DNA from 4 places in the Undibacterium sp. Di26W genome. Region 1 is predicted to be linked to each of the others. Evidence: predicted binding sites of a transcription regulator. Region 1 holds the regulator's gene; each other region holds the start of a gene.
The links. The regulator sigma-54, encoded in region 1, starts transcription at its own class of promoters, with help from an activator protein. The targets are predictions, from matches to a motif close to TGGCANGNAANCTGCTTT.

Region 1 (3,782 bases):
AAATCAGGCGCTGTCACTATCAGGCGGCGAACGCCGGCGGGTAGAAATTGCCCGCGCCCTCGCCACTAATCCGCGCTTCGTCTTGCTGGATGAACCCTTTGCCGGTGTTGACCCGATAGCCGTGATTGAAATCCAGCGTATTGTGCGCTTCCTCAAGGAGCGCGGTATCGGCGTGCTGATTACCGACCACAACGTGCGTGAAACCCTGGGCATCTGCGATCACGCCTACATCATCAATCAAGGCGCTGTACTGGCCAGCGGCAAGCCAGACGACATCATACAAAATGAATCCGTGCGTCGCGTCTATCTGGGAGAACATTTCCGGATGTGACGGGAATCATCATGAAACAAAGCCTGCAACTACGCACGTCCCAGCATCTGGCATTGACGCCTCAATTGCAGCAATCTATACGCTTGCTGCAATTGTCCACATTGGAATTGCACCAGGAGCTGGAAACCCTGCTCATCGAAAATCCCATGCTGGAGCGTGTGGATGATCCGCTGGACCATGCCGTGCGCCTGTTGGCCGATGGTGCCATCAATACCAGCAGCACCGCCGCCGATGCAGGTATGGAAGCCCCTGCATCCCGCGAAGAAAGCAACAGTACTACGGAAGTTCAGGGTGATGCCGATAGCGCCGTCAGTAACGAAGCCCTCAGCGCCAGTGAAGAGGACTGGAGTTTTGATGACGTGCATCATGGCAGCAAAAGCAGCGATGATGAAGATGGTCGCCCGCAACTGGGTGCTGCCCACATCACCCTGCGTGAACATCTGCAGGAACAAATGCGCCTTAACCTGCGCGAGCTGCGTGACCGCGCCCTGGTCGAGTTGATGATTGATGCCATTGACAACAATGGCTACCTGACAGAAACCCTGGATGAAATCCATGCCAGCCTGCCACTGGAATTGTGCGTGGAGCCAGAAGAGCTGGCATTTGCCCTGAACATGCTGCAGAGCTTCGACCCAGCCGGTGTGGGCGCTCGCACACCTTCTGAATGCCTGGCCCTGCAAATCAAACGCCTGCCTAAAATTGCTTTCGTGACACGCAGGCTGGCCTTGCAGATTGTCGAAACGCAACTGACTTTATTTGCACAAAGAGATTTCACCAAACTCAAGAAAATTCTCGACTGCGACGATGAAGATTTGCGCGACGCACAAACTGTCATCAGACTGTGCAAGCCCCGTCCGGGTATCGACTTTGCAGTCGATGAATCGGATTATGTGGTGCCAGACGTCATCGTCAAAAAATCAGGCAATGGCTGGCAAGTCACGCTGAATCAGGATGTCATGCCCAAATTGCGGGTTAGTAGCATGTATGCCAACATCATGAAGCAAAACCGGGGGGAAGGCGGACTCGGCTCACAGCTACAAGAGGCGCGCTGGCTCATCAAGAACATGCGGCAACGTTTCGACACCATTTTGCGCGTTGCACAAGCGATAGTTGAAAGGCAACGTAATTTTTTCACACACGGTGCTGTCGCCATGCGCCCCCTTGTTTTGCGCGAAATTGCTGATACACTAGGATTACACGAGAGCACTATCTCACGTGTAACAACTCAAAAATACATGCTGACCCCTCACGGCATGTTTGAGTTGAAATACTTTTTCGGCAGCCATGTCGCGACGGAAACAGGGGGAGAAGCATCTTCCACCGCGATACGCGCACTCATCAAGCAGTTGATAGGAGCAGAAGACCAGAAAAGCCCACTCTCTGATAGCAAAATTGCAGACATGCTGGGTGAACAGGGCATGGTAATTGCCCGACGGACAGTTGCCAAATACCGTGAAGCCCTAAAAATCCCCCCAGTGAGTTTGCGTAAATCTTTGTAAGCAAGTCCTTGTAATCACGGTTTGAATTGCTATATATGATTTAGCTCAAGGCAATAAGACAGCAATGAGCTTATCGTTACAGCAAGCAACATCACTATAGGAGCACAGTATGAATCTCACCATCAGTGGACATCACGTCGAAGTAACTCCTGCAATTCGTGAATATGTACATACCAAACTAGAACGTATCAGGCGACATTTCGACCAGGTCATTGATATCGCCGTCATCCTGACGGTGGACAAGCTCCGGGAAAAGGAAAAACGACACAAAGCCGACATTAATCTGCATATCAGTGGCAAAGATATTCATGTAGAAAGTCTGGCGCATGATCTGTATGCAGCGATCGATACACTGGTAGACAAACTGGATCGCCAGGTCATCAAGCACAAAGACAAAATACAAAACCATCAGCACGACGCCATCAAGCATATTCCTGATCCGGCATCGGCTTCATAAGACTCACCACCCCTGCCTTCGGGTTGCGGGTATCCAAAACAAGGACGCGAAAAGCGTCCTTTTTTGTTGGATGAATGGTTCTGAAATAAATCATATATTCAATCGCTAAATTGATTGCCCTCTGACAGGCTGTACAGGTATTACTGCCATTCCTACGTAGGCAGGAATATAGCGGGCAGGCAATCTAGCAACATTTGGCATACCGTGGTCTGATTTAATGTCAGGTCTGCATGCTTTACGTGTGTAGCTTTTATGTACTTACCCACAGTATTTAAGATTGCCAGCCGGGGGTAGCCCGGCAGCTACTCCCTTTTCTTGCTTCGCCAAGAAAAGGAAGCAAAAGAAGGCGACCGAGGCGTCGTCGCCCCTGCGGGGTTCCCGTTTGTGCGGTACAAAAAATGGGAAGATCCGAAACTCGCTACGCTCAGACATCGGCTCTTCTATTTCCATTTTCTGTACCGCACAAACGGCGTCGACACATCGGAATTGTTAAATTCAAAAACAACCCCAAAGTCAAACCCAACTGCAACTGCAACTGCAACTGCAACTGCAACTGCAACTGCAACTGCAACTGCAACTGCAACTGCAACTGCAACTGCAACTGCAACTGCAACTGCAACTGCAAGGAGCATCCTTTACTTGCACTGTTTCCTCATATACTTATACATCCCGTGACGTGCATCGCTGACAAAGCTAAAATAGCAGCTTCATTCTCTACTGCATAGCCAATCACCATGAGCGAATTTGTCCTCACTTCTGTCAAGAACAACATAGGCTATATCACCCTGGACCGGCCCAAGGCGCTGAACTCATTGTCGCTGGAGATGGTGCGTGCGCTCACCACGACTTTGCTGGGTTGGCAAGACGATGTAAATGTACGTGCTGTGTTCATTCACGGCAGTAGCGAAAAGGCTTTTTGTGCAGGGGGCGATATACGTTTCTTTTATGACGTGGGTACCGCGACACCAATGGGAGACTCTGCCCTGTTGGAAGACTTTTTTACTGAAGAATATGCATTAAATCATTTAATCCATTTTTACCCCAAGCCCTATATCGCGCTGATGAATGGAGTAGTCATGGGTGGTGGTATGGGCATTGCCCAGGCAGGCAATGACTGCCGTCTGCGCATTGTCACGGAACGTACCAAGATGGCGATGCCGGAAGTGAATATCGGCCTGTTCCCGGACGTGGGGGGAGGTTATTTCCTGTCGCGTGCACCGGGGCAAATCGGTACCTACTTGGGCTTGACCGGTGAAATGATCAACGCAGCAGATGCATTGTATGCAGGGCTGGCCGATGTATTTATACCGACATCAGAACTGCCCGCCTTGATGCATCTTCTGGGGCAAAATACCGCCACGGATGTGCGAGCGGCAATCCGCGAATTTGCTGCTCCTTTTGCAGATCAGGCACTCCCTGGCACCGGCAAGCTGGCAGCAAACAGATCAAGTATTGATGCCCTGTTCAGCGGAAACAGCGCAATCAAGATCAGCAA
Region 2 (3,782 bases), on a different contig from region 1:
AGGCACCTCACAAAACACGATCTGGGAAACTGCCAGCATATTCAAAAATACGATAATTACAAGTGTCAAACTTGATGCGGTCCATGCATACCAGCAAGCTGGCGCAGGGAATATAAAGCGCAATTTTTGATCAAATCCTCTTAAAATGCTGGACGGCATTATCAATTTTTATAAGATCAATCATCAGCAGCAAAAAAGGAACGCGTAATAATGTGGAGCAAAAAAACTTCTGGTTTGATAGGCATGATCGTAGGCGCAATCTTATTCCTGCTAAATGTTCAGCATTTCAGTGAACAGGGCTTTGTCGCTATCGGCATGCCCATTATCCTTTTTGTTCTTGGCGTCATTTATTATCGCAAAGGTAGCAAAGAGAAACAGTAGTGCCATAGTCCACGTGCGAAGCCCCGCGCATTCGCACGCATGACGGTAGTAGTCAGCTACACCCTTGAAGAATAGTGTCACGTCGCACCAGACGAAACCTGGTTGACAAATGTGCGACGTGTCAGACATTGTTTTGAGATAGCTATTGGAATTTTGGCACTTAACATGCGTGCGACTACGTTGCACTGATCGCGCCTACGGGAAATGCTATTTCACCAGCAAAGCAAAAAGCCCTTGATCATTCCTGATCAAGGGCTTGAATACTTGGTTGCGGGGGCAGGATTTGAACCTACGACCTTCGGGTTATGAGCCCGACGAGCTGCCAGACTGCTCCACCCCGCGTCTGAAGAATGAAACTATACATTGTTTTGCTGCTCTGCGCAATCCTTTTATGGGATTCGGACTATTGCGGTAGTTGGGTGGACAGGTGTTACACTCTGAGGATTCGCCAATTTCCACTCTTTTTCTCATGAAATTCTGTTCTGAATGTGCGTCCCCAGTCGTCTTGCAAATTCCTGCTGATGACACCCGTGAACGTTTTGTCTGTCCGGCTTGCGGCACTATCCACTATCAAAACCCCAAGATGGTGGTTGGCTCTATTCCGGTATGGGAAGATGATGGCGTGACCAAGGTCTTGCTGTGCAGGCGTGCGATTGAGCCGCGCCTGGGTTTCTGGACCTTGCCTGCCGGTTTTATGGAAAACAATGAAACCACATCACAGGCTGCGCAGCGCGAAACAGACGAAGAAGCTGGTGCCCATATCAAGTTACATGAACTGTTTTCGATTCTGAACGTGCCACATGTACATCAGGTGCATCTGTTTTATCGCGCCACCCTGCTTGACCTGGATTATGCTGCAGGCGTGGAAAGCCTGGAAGTGGCGCTGTTTTCTGAAGAACAGATCCCCTGGGAAGACATCGCCTTTCCTACCACGACGCATACGTTGAAATTTTTCTTTGCCAACCTGGCGCAGGTGAAACAGGGTGGGCAATATGAGGTGCATGCGCATGATATTTTTAAGCCCATACGGCATGGCTGATCGTGGTTAATCGCGGCTAATCGTGACCGATATGCATGATTGAACCGGGCGCAGGCATAAAAATGGGCGAATTGATCGCCCATTTTTTTCGTCATCACCAACTGGTTTCGCGTTCGGCAGTGGACGAGATTTTGTGTATCGATAAATCTGCGCCTTCAAACTCTTCTTCCGGGTCCAGGCGTATGCCTATCAGTTTCTTCAGGCTGGCATAGATAACATAGCCACCGACAAAAGCAATCGCCACACCCATCAGCGTGCCCAGCAGTTGCGACATGAAGCTGACGCCACCCAGGCCGCCCAAAGACTTCATGCCAAAGATGCCGGCGGCGATACCACCCCAGGCACCACACAAACCATGCAGGGGCCAGACACCCAATACATCATCCACCTTCCATTTATTCTGGGTCCAGGTAAACATCCAGACAAAGATGGCACCGGCAATGCCACCGGTGACCAGCGCGCCCAGCGGATGCATGAGATCAGAACCGGCGCAGACCGCCACCAGGCCCGCCAGTGGGCCGTTATAGACGAAACCTGGGTCATTCTTGCCCATCAAGAATGCCACCAGGGTGCCACCAACCATGGCCATCAGGGAATTGATGGCCACCAGGCCATTCATTTTGTCCAGAGTTTGTGCGCTCATGACGTTGAAGCCGAACCAGCCTACTGTCAGTATCCATGCGCCCAACGCCAGGAAAGGGATGCTGGATGGCGGGTGGGCGGCAATGGCACCGTTTTTCATGTAGCGGCCCCGACGTGCCCCCAGCAACAAGACGGCGGGCAAGGCAACCCAGCCGCCAAAGGCGTGCACGACGACAGAACCGGCAAAGTCATGAAATTCTTCAGAAAATGCCATTTTCAGCCAGGCCTGTATGCCAAAACGCTGGTTCCAGGCGATACCTTCAAAGAAAGGGTACAAGACACCTACCAGCAAGGCTGTGGCAATCAGTTGTGGGTGAAATTTTGCCCGTTCGGCAATACCACCTGAGATAATGGCGGGTATGGCAGCGGCAAAGGTCAGCAAGAAAAAGAACTTGACCAGTTCAAAACCGTTTTTGGCAACCAGCACTTCGGCCCCGGAATAAAACTGTACGCCATAGGCAACGGTATAGCCCACAAAGAAATAGGCAATGGTGGATACGGCAAAATCAACAAGAATCTTGACCAGGGCATTGACCTGGTTTTTCTTGCGTACTGTACCTAATTCTAAAAACGCAAAACCGGCGTGCATTGCTAGAATCATGATGGCGCCCAACAAGATAAACAATGCATCGGTGCTACTATTTTGTGCGGTCATGCAAAAATTCTCCCAATAAAAGTGCAGATTTATATAAATGGCGCACCGATAAAGCAAAATACGTTCCAATTTAGTGCAAATTGATAAGTGATTGATTTAATGAAGAATTTAAGTTTGGATGAGTTAGCGGGGCATCACCCCGCACTAAAAAATGGCGTTTTTTTGGTGCATCACTATGGAATGGCAACGTGATACCCTGGCTGGAAGCAGATAGCCCCTTCCCTCACCCCAGCACGGCGCTTACAGAAAAAGACGGGGCGGCAGGCTTGCTGGCAGCCGGAGCCGATTTATCGGCCAGCCGCCTGTTGTATGCCTACAGGAATGGCATTTTCCCCTGGTTTTCTGAGGGGCAGCCGATACTGTGGTGGTCTACCGATCCACGCATGGTGTTACAAGTGCAAGACTTCAAGGTATCCGCCAGCTTGAAAAAGCGCCTGCGCCAGATCAGTAAAGATGACCGCTGGCAGCTACGCTTTGACACTGCCTTTGAACAGGTGATGCGCGCCTGTGCCGCGCCACGCAAGGACCGGGAAGGCACCTGGATTTCTGAAGACATCGTGGCCGGTTATTGTGATTTGCACAAAGCGGGTTATGCTCATTCGGCAGAGGTGTGGCTGAACGGGGAACTGGTGGGTGGGGCTTACGGCGTTTGCATAGGGCGCATGTTCTATGGTGAATCCATGTTTGCCAGGGTCACGGATGCCTCTAAAATTGCCCTGAGCCACCTGGTATTTTTCTTGCGTGAACATGACGTGAAAATGATAGACTGCCAGCAAGAGACAGGACATTTGGCATCTCTGGGCGCAAAACCGATTGCACGCAGCGAGTTTTTGCGCCGACTGGAACATGCCACTGCCCTGCCAGCCATTACCGATTGGACCATCACCAACAAGATCAGTCTGTGACCCAACTTAACGAACTACCTTTCGCCAGCATACAATTTTATGCGACAGCGCCCTACCCTTGCAGTTATCTGGAAGGCTTGCAGGCGCGCTCGCAGGTGGCAACGCCTGCACATCTGATCAATGCGGATGCGTATTCAGAACTGGTGAAGAGTGGTTTCCG
Region 3 (3,782 bases), on a different contig from region 1:
TTGGCTGGCAGTCTGGCTGGCCAGCACCTATGCAGTCCAGTTTGGTCTGGATGATGGCAGCGTTGCCCTGGTGGCGATTGCCGTTTTCCTGGGGCACTTGTGGCCGGTGTTTTTCAAGTTTGTTGGTGGCAAAGGCGTGGCAACTGCTGCCGGTGTCCTGATCGGGATTGATATCTGGCTGGGGGTGGCGACGCTTGCTACCTGGATGATCGTGGCTTTTGCGTTCCGTTATTCTTCTCTGGCTGCCCTGATCGCAGCCATCTTCGCGCCCTTATATTACGGCTTCCTGTTTGGCCCGGATATCAAGTTGCTGGCCGTATTTGTAATGAGCGGTTTGCTGATATATCGCCATGGTCAGAACATCGTGAATTTAATGAATGGCAAGGAAAGCCGTTTGGGAAGCAAGAAAGAAAGTGTTAAAAAGTAAGTAATGCGGCAAATAGCGCTAGATTTTTTTCAGTTTGTTAATTATCCTGAAGTAACAATGTCAGGACTTATGCAAAATTGTCCCAGTAAGGCCCTGCAACGTATGTAGGGCGGTTTTGCGTAAGTCTCAGATGTAAGATCGTAAACGGCTCTAAGAAATTGATGAGTTACTTGGGTTACCTGGGCTATCACAGCCTTGCACCCTCACACGATGGAGCTGGAAATGATTGCGAGTTCATACCGTTTGCGTTTCCTGAATTTTTGCCTGATCAGTTTTGTGCTGGTGTTAATGAGCCTGCCGGTACATGCCGCTGAGCATGGCACAGCCAATGAAGCAAAAGCATTGGTGCAAAAAGCGATTGATGCCATGAAAAAGAATGGCGTTGACACCATCGTCGCTGAGATCAATAAACGTGATGGTCAATATCAGGACCGGGATTTATATGTGGTCGTGTACGACATGAAGGGCAAAAATATCGCCCACCTGAATCCCAAGATGGTTGGCAAGGACATGATAGATCTTACCGATGTGGATGGTAAATTCTTTATCCGCGAACGGCTGGAATTAGTCAAGGCCAAGGGTAAAGGCTGGCAAGACTATAAATTTGTCAATCCAAGCACCAAACAGATAGAGCCCAAGTCCATGTACATAGAAAAATATGAGGGCGTGATTGTTGGTTGTGGCATCTACAAGTAAAGTAGCCCAGGCCGATGAAGACCTGGGTGCGGTAGCCTGTCAGGCTTCCAGTAATTCTTGCAAAGGCCAGCGTGGCCGTACATTGAAACCATAGTCCCGTGTAGCCAGTGCGGGATTTTTTTTGAGTCGCATGGCACCGGCAAAGGCAATCATCGCACCATTGTCGGTACAGAATTCCAACTCGGGGTAATAGACTTGAAAGCGGCGTTTTTGTGCCGCTGCATTCAAGGATGCGCGCAATTGCTGATTCGCGCCGACGCCCCCGGCAATCACCAGCCGCTTCAAGCCACTCTCGCGTATCGCCGTCACACATTTCGCTGTCAGTACGTCCACAATGGCATCGACAAAACCACGGGCGATATTGGCTTTGTCCTGTTCACAAATATTCGCAGGGTGATTTTTGACGACTGTCAGGACTGCAGTTTTCAAGCCAGAAAAACTGAAATTCAAATCTTTGGAATGCAACATGGGACGCGGGAATTTATAAACAGTTGGATCACCAAATTCTGCCATGCGTGAAATAGCTGGGCCGCCAGGGTAAGACAGGCCCAGCAATTTGGCCGATTTGTCAAAAGCTTCACCGGCAGCATCGTCCAGCGTCTCTCCCAGTAATTGATAGCGACCCACCCCATCGACACGCATCAATTGCGTGTGCCCACCCGACACCAGCAAGGCGATGAAGGGAAATTCTGGTGGTTTGCTGGCCAGTAAGGGCGATAGCAAATGGCCTTCCAGGTGATGTACGCCCAATACCGGCTTGTCCAGCGCCAAGCCCAATCCGCAGGCGACGGATGCACCCACCAGCAGGGCACCGGCCAAGCCTGGCCCCTGGGTGTAGGCAATCGCATCTATCTGCTGTTTCTTCAAGCCGGATGTGGTCAGGATTTCTGTCAGCAAGGGCAAGGCACGCCTGATATGGTCACGCGAGGCCAGTTCCGGCACGACGCCGCCATATTCCTGGTGCATGGCGATTTGTGAGTGCAGGGCATGGGCAAGCAGACCCTGTTCGGTGTCGTACAGGGCCAGGCCGGTTTCATCGCAGGAAGATTCAACTCCAAGAACTATCATGTTAATTTCTAAATGGCGCAGAGCACAGCCTGGTCCGTCTCGCCATGGGTGGACCGATGAATGACAGGAAATGATGCTTTTACTTAAATAATATGGCGGATTGGTGCGAATCTTGCTAAAGAACGCATACCTAGATTATATCTGCCATGGCCCATCTATGCGCACCAAACAGAATAGTGTTAATGCGACAATGCCTGTTTCGCCCAGCTTGCGTATCGTTGTGGTGAATACGGTCATACAGACCGAGGATGAGTTGCATGAAGACGCGCAGGCACAGCTGGCGCGTTCGCGCGCCCTGCGCATAGGGTTGCTGCAGGCTGGCTATAACATCATTGCCGTGATTCCTGGTGATATGTATATGAGTGAGCGCGTAGCGCAATTGCAACCGGACATGATCATCATTGATGCCGAATCCGATTCACGTGACGTGCTTGAGCATATGGTCATGGTGACACGCGACGCCCCCCGCCCCATAGTCTTATTCACAGAAGACGGCAACCAGTCGAATATGGCCGCAGCCATGGAAGCCGGAGTGTCGGCCTATGTCGTCGCCGGGCTGCAGTCGGACCGCATCAAGCCTGTGCTGGATGTCGCCATGGCGCGCTTCAACGCTGACCAGAAGCTGCGCAGCGAATTGTCGGATACCAAGGCCAAGCTGCTTGAACGCAAAACCATAGAGCGGGCCAAGGGCTTGTTGATGCAAAGGCATCAGTTGTCGGAAAACGAAGCCTATCAAAGAATGCGCAAGCAAGCCATGGAAAAGAACCTGAAACTGGTGGATCTGGCGCAGCGCATGCTGGATGTCGCCGATTTGCTGGGTGGGTAGAACGCATTTCCCTGATGCGCACTCATGGTTATGCACGGTCCCTCATGGTCACTCATGGTGAATAGTTAGTGCACAGCAGATGGCAGTCCAAGTTTGTGCGTGTAATTGGTGCGCTGCGTCATTCCGGTGCGAAATGAGTTCTGGCAGTCCTTGATTTTGTATCACTGGGGGTAGGTTAAAGAGCTGTAGCCACGCAATCTGCTCTGGCACGGCAATTGCTAATGAAAGAGAAAGCGCCAACGCTGGCGCTACAGAATAAATGAGACTGACTAACGATGGTCACCTCATTAGACAAAGGTGTCTTTCTACTGGTTTTTTTACCACGTGGAATGACACCTTTTTTCGTTGCAGAAAAACTTTCTCAGGCTGGAGTGCAGACATGTCGAATCAGGAATCGAATAAGAAATCTCTCATCATTGATGTCAACAAGCAGGAAGATCATGAACCGAATTTCAAACGTCGCAGTTTATTGCAAAGCGCTGCATTGGCAACGGGAGCTGGCATCATGGGTCTGAGTACAGGTGGTGTATGGGCAGCCGGATCAGACAAGCCAGAAAAAGAAGAAGTACATATTGGCTTTATTCCACTGACTGATTGCGCTTCAGTGGTGATGGCCTCTGTCCTGGGTTTCGACAAGAAATACGGCATCAAGATTATCCCTACCAAAGAATCATCCTGGGCCAGCGTACGCGACAAACTGGTGAACGGTGAACTGGATGCTGCCCATGTCTTGTATGGCTTGCTGTATGGCGTGCAACTGGGCGT
Region 4 (3,782 bases), on a different contig from region 1:
CCACACAAGTTTTTACGGTGCGCAGGCCCTTGGCATACGCCAGGCCGGATGGCATGCCCAGATCTTGCCACACGGCGCGCAAGTCTTCTTTCTTTACGCCCAGCAAGTCGATACGCTGACCGCCGGTGACCTTGACGGTCGGTATCTTGAACTTATCAACGACATCGGCAATCCTGCGCAATTCGCTGGCATTGGTTTCACCGCCCCACATGCGCGGGATGACGGAGTAAGTACCATCCTTCTGGATATTCGCGTGTGAACGTTCATTGATGAAACGCGATTGCGGATCATCCTTGGCTTCACGCGGCCATGTAGAAATCAAATAATAATTGAGGGCAGGACGGCAACTGGAGCAACCGTTAGGTGTGCGCCAATCCATGAATTCCTGTACGCCAGCGACGGTCAACAGCTTGTTGGCCTTGATGGCATCACGCACTTGCTGATGGCTATGATCAGTACAAGAGCACATGGGTTTGACTTTCGACGCAGTCGAATAATCACCACCGGCAGTAAACATGATGATCTGCTCGACCAGGCCGGTACAGGAACCGCAGGATGCCGATGCCTTGGTATGCTTGCGCACATCATCCAGCGTGAACAAACCTTTTTCCTTGATGGCCTTGACGATGGTGCCCTTGCAGACACCGTTACAGCCACAGACCTCGGCCTCATCCGGCATGGCCGCAGCCTTGGTATGGCCTTCATGGCCGACGTCACCGGTATTCGATTCACCAAACATCAGGGAATCGCGGATTTCGGAAATGTTCTTGCCTTCGCGCAGCAATTTGAAATACCAGCTGCCATCCACGGTGTCGCCATACAGGCAGGCACCGATGAGCTTGTCGTCTTTCACCACCAGCTTCTTGTAGACGCCACCTATGGGGTCAGACAAGATGATTTCTTCGGTATCTTTACCACCCATGAATTCACCGGCAGAAAACAGGTCGATGCCTGTCACTTTCAGTTTGGTGGATGTGACTGAGCCCTGATAACGACCAATACCAAAATTCGCCAGGTGATTGGCGCAGACCTTGGCCATTTCAAACAAAGGTGCAACCAGACCGTACACTGTGCCGCGATGATTGACGCATTCACCGACAGAATAAATACGCGGGTCATAGGTCTGCATGGTGTCATTGACGATGATGCCGCGGTTGCAGTACAGGCCGGCAGATTCTGCCAGGGCTGTGTTCGGGCGTATGCCGACAGCCATGACGATCAGTTGCGCCGGGATTTCCAGGCCATCGGTAAAACGTATGGATTTCACATGGCCATTCTCGTCACCGGTAATGGCTTCGGTATTTTTTTCAAGCAGGAAATTCAGGCCACGGTCTTCCAGGGATTTTTGCAGCATCTTGCCGGCAACAGGGTCCAACTGACGTTCCATCAACCAGCCAGGCAGATGCACGACAGAGACACTCATGCCGCGCATTTTAAGACCATTGGCAGCTTCCAGCCCCAGCAGGCCGCCACCAATGACGACGGCGTGCGTATGTTTTTCGGCTGCGTCTATCATGGCATTGGTGTCATGAATATCGCGGTAGGCGATCACGCCCTTGAGGTCTTTGCCAGGTACCGGCAGCATGAAAGGAGTGGAACCAGTCGCCAGCAGCAGGCGGTCGTATTCGGTCTGGGTGCCATCTTCGGCAATCACGATGCGTTTGTGACGATCGATTTTGGTGATTTTTTTACCGAGGTGCAGGGTGATATTATTTTCTTCATACCAATCGACATCATTGAGCATGATGTCCTTGATAGTTTGCTCACCCGCCAGCACCGGTGATAACAGGATGCGGTTGTAATTGGCATAGGGTTCTGCACCAAAAACGGTAATGTCGTACAAATCCGGGGCAATCTTGATCAACTCTTCAAGGGTACGCACACCTGCCATACCATTCCCGACCATCACTAGCTTTAATTTCTTCATGGCTGCTCCTTTACATGTCTCCGCGATCTATAAGCAAGAGCAATGCCAGTTCGAAATTTCCGGGAAAACAACTTTTCCCGCTTTATTCAGTGCGCACCAATATAACCATATATAAAATAGCTTTGCACAGGGAAAACCAACAATTACTCAATCCCGTGATAAGTAATGCCACTTACTGAAGCGCAGCATAAAAAACCCTGGTTTTACACAAAATGAGCAGGCCAAACTAGTGCACTGCACCATTTAATTTACGCAACGCACGTTTTTCGCGCATTTTGTGCCGGATTTAATCATTGGTCGCTGCATATCCTGCACAATTTGATGGCACGGCACTTGCAAGTGGCATGATCGTTCATCATTGGAGCGATCATGCAAAAAACATCATTCTGGAAAGCTGGCCATCCGCCAACCCTGTTAGCGTCTTTCTTTTACTTTGACCTGAGTTTCATGGTCTGGGTTCTGTTAGGCCCCTTGGCGATACAGATATCCAAAGACCTGGGGTTGACAGCGGCACAAAAAGGCCTGATCGTTGCCACGCCTTTGCTGGCTGGTGCACTGTTACGTATCGTGATGGGTATTCTGGTTGATCATCTGAAACCTAAAAAAGCTGGCCTGATAGGTCAGGTCGTGGTGCTGGTTGGTCTGTGCTGGGCCTGGCTGGGCAATATACACAGTTATGAACAGTTGCTGTTCCTGGGTGTGATCCTGGGCGTGGCCGGTTCTGCCTTTGCCGTTGCGCTGCCGCTGGCGTCACGCTGGTATCCGCCAGAACATCAGGGTACGGCGCTGGGCATTGCCGGCGCGGGCAATTCCGGTACTGCTTTTGCTGCACTGTTTGCGCCGGCACTGGCCATCGCTTACGGCTGGTCGAATGTGTTTGGACTAGCCCTGATCCCGTTATTGGTGGCACTGATTGTCTACCTGGTGTTTGCCAAGGACGCGCCGGGTGACACAGCCAGCAAATCACTGGGTGAATACCTGGCGGTGCTGAAAGACAAGGATGCCTGGTGGTTCATGTTCTTTTATAGCGTGACCTTTGGTGGTTTTTCTGGCCTGGCATCGTCACTGACCATTTATTTCAATACCCAATATGGTTTGTCACCGGTACAGGCCGGTTATTTCACGGCTGCCTGCGTTTTTGCCGGTTCACTGGTGCGCCCGTTTGGTGGCCGCATTGCTGACCGCATCGGCGGTATCAAGACGCTGTCGGTGATGTACACCATTGCTGCAGCCTTCCTGTTTATTGCTGCGACTGGCTTGCAGTCATCCGTGGCGGCTGTGATTGTCTTTGTGATCGCCATGCTGGCACTGGGTACCGGCAATGGTGCAGTGTTCCAGCTGGTACCACAACGCTTCCGTAAAGAGATGGGCGTCATGACCGGCCTGGTTGGCATGGCCGGCGGCATAGGTGGTTTTTACCTGGCGGCCAGCATGGGTTACTCACGCCAGATCACCGGCAGTTATCAACTGGGCCTGTCGATTTTTGCCGGCCTGGCCATCGTCGCCCTGCTCGGTTTATCATTGGTCAAGAAACGCTGGCGCACCACATGGGGTTCTGCCGCCATGACCACTGCAAAAATCTGATCACCTGAAGGTCATCCCACACCATGCCTCTTATCGTCACCACCGGCTATCAGTCTGTCGCAGGTATACGCAGTCGTAATGAAGATTTTGTCGGCATGGTGACGCCGGGTGAGCCGGAACTGTCAAGCAAGGGCATGATACTGGCCGTCGCCGATGGCGTATCCGGCAGTGAAGGCGGGCGTGAAGCGGCTGAATATGTGGTACGCGGTTTGCTGACCGATTACTACGCCACCCCGGACACCTGGGAAGTGACCACGGCACTGGAAAAAGT

Region 2: ACO0LM_RS16390 (ammonium transporter) is a predicted target of sigma-54. The motif match lies at 2,768-2,785, and genes of this name have one in related genera.
Region 3: ACO0LM_RS17175 (ANTAR domain-containing response regulator) is a predicted target of sigma-54. The motif match lies at 2,293-2,310, and genes of this name have one in related genera.
Region 4: ACO0LM_RS09870 (nitrate/nitrite transporter) is a predicted target of sigma-54. The motif match lies at 2,250-2,267, and genes of this name have one in related genera.

The regions. Positions count from the first base shown of each region.
Region 1 is NZ_JBMPOR010000017.1:51,694-55,475, reverse strand. It holds gene lptB (LPS export ABC transporter ATP-binding protein) at 1-331, shown strand, start outside; gene ACO0LM_RS18845 (RNA polymerase factor sigma-54) at 343-1,830, shown strand; gene hpf (ribosome hibernation-promoting factor, HPF/YfiA family) at 1,940-2,287, shown strand; gene ACO0LM_RS18835 (hypothetical protein) at 2,728-2,919, opposite strand; gene ACO0LM_RS18830 (enoyl-CoA hydratase/isomerase family protein) at 3,022-3,782, shown strand, end outside.
Region 2 is NZ_JBMPOR010000013.1:120,522-124,303, forward strand. It holds gene ACO0LM_RS16375 (hypothetical protein) at 211-381, shown strand; tRNA gene ACO0LM_RS16380 (tRNA-Met) at 647-723, opposite strand; gene ACO0LM_RS16385 (NUDIX hydrolase) at 851-1,420, shown strand; gene ACO0LM_RS16390 (ammonium transporter) at 1,515-2,717, opposite strand; gene aat (leucyl/phenylalanyl-tRNA--protein transferase) at 2,906-3,622, shown strand; gene ACO0LM_RS16400 (arginyltransferase) at 3,619-3,782, shown strand, end outside.
Region 3 is NZ_JBMPOR010000014.1:143,827-147,608, forward strand. It holds gene plsY (glycerol-3-phosphate 1-O-acyltransferase PlsY) at 1-427, shown strand, start outside; gene ACO0LM_RS17165 (cache domain-containing protein) at 650-1,123, shown strand; gene tsaD (tRNA (adenosine(37)-N6)-threonylcarbamoyltransferase complex transferase subunit TsaD) at 1,163-2,191, opposite strand; gene ACO0LM_RS17175 (ANTAR domain-containing response regulator) at 2,349-3,017, shown strand; gene ACO0LM_RS17180 (CmpA/NrtA family ABC transporter substrate-binding protein) at 3,523-3,782, shown strand, end outside.
Region 4 is NZ_JBMPOR010000006.1:161,366-165,147, reverse strand. It holds gene nirB (nitrite reductase large subunit NirB) at 1-1,927, opposite strand, end outside; gene ACO0LM_RS09870 (nitrate/nitrite transporter) at 2,297-3,511, shown strand; gene ACO0LM_RS09865 (protein kinase domain-containing protein) at 3,535-3,782, shown strand, end outside.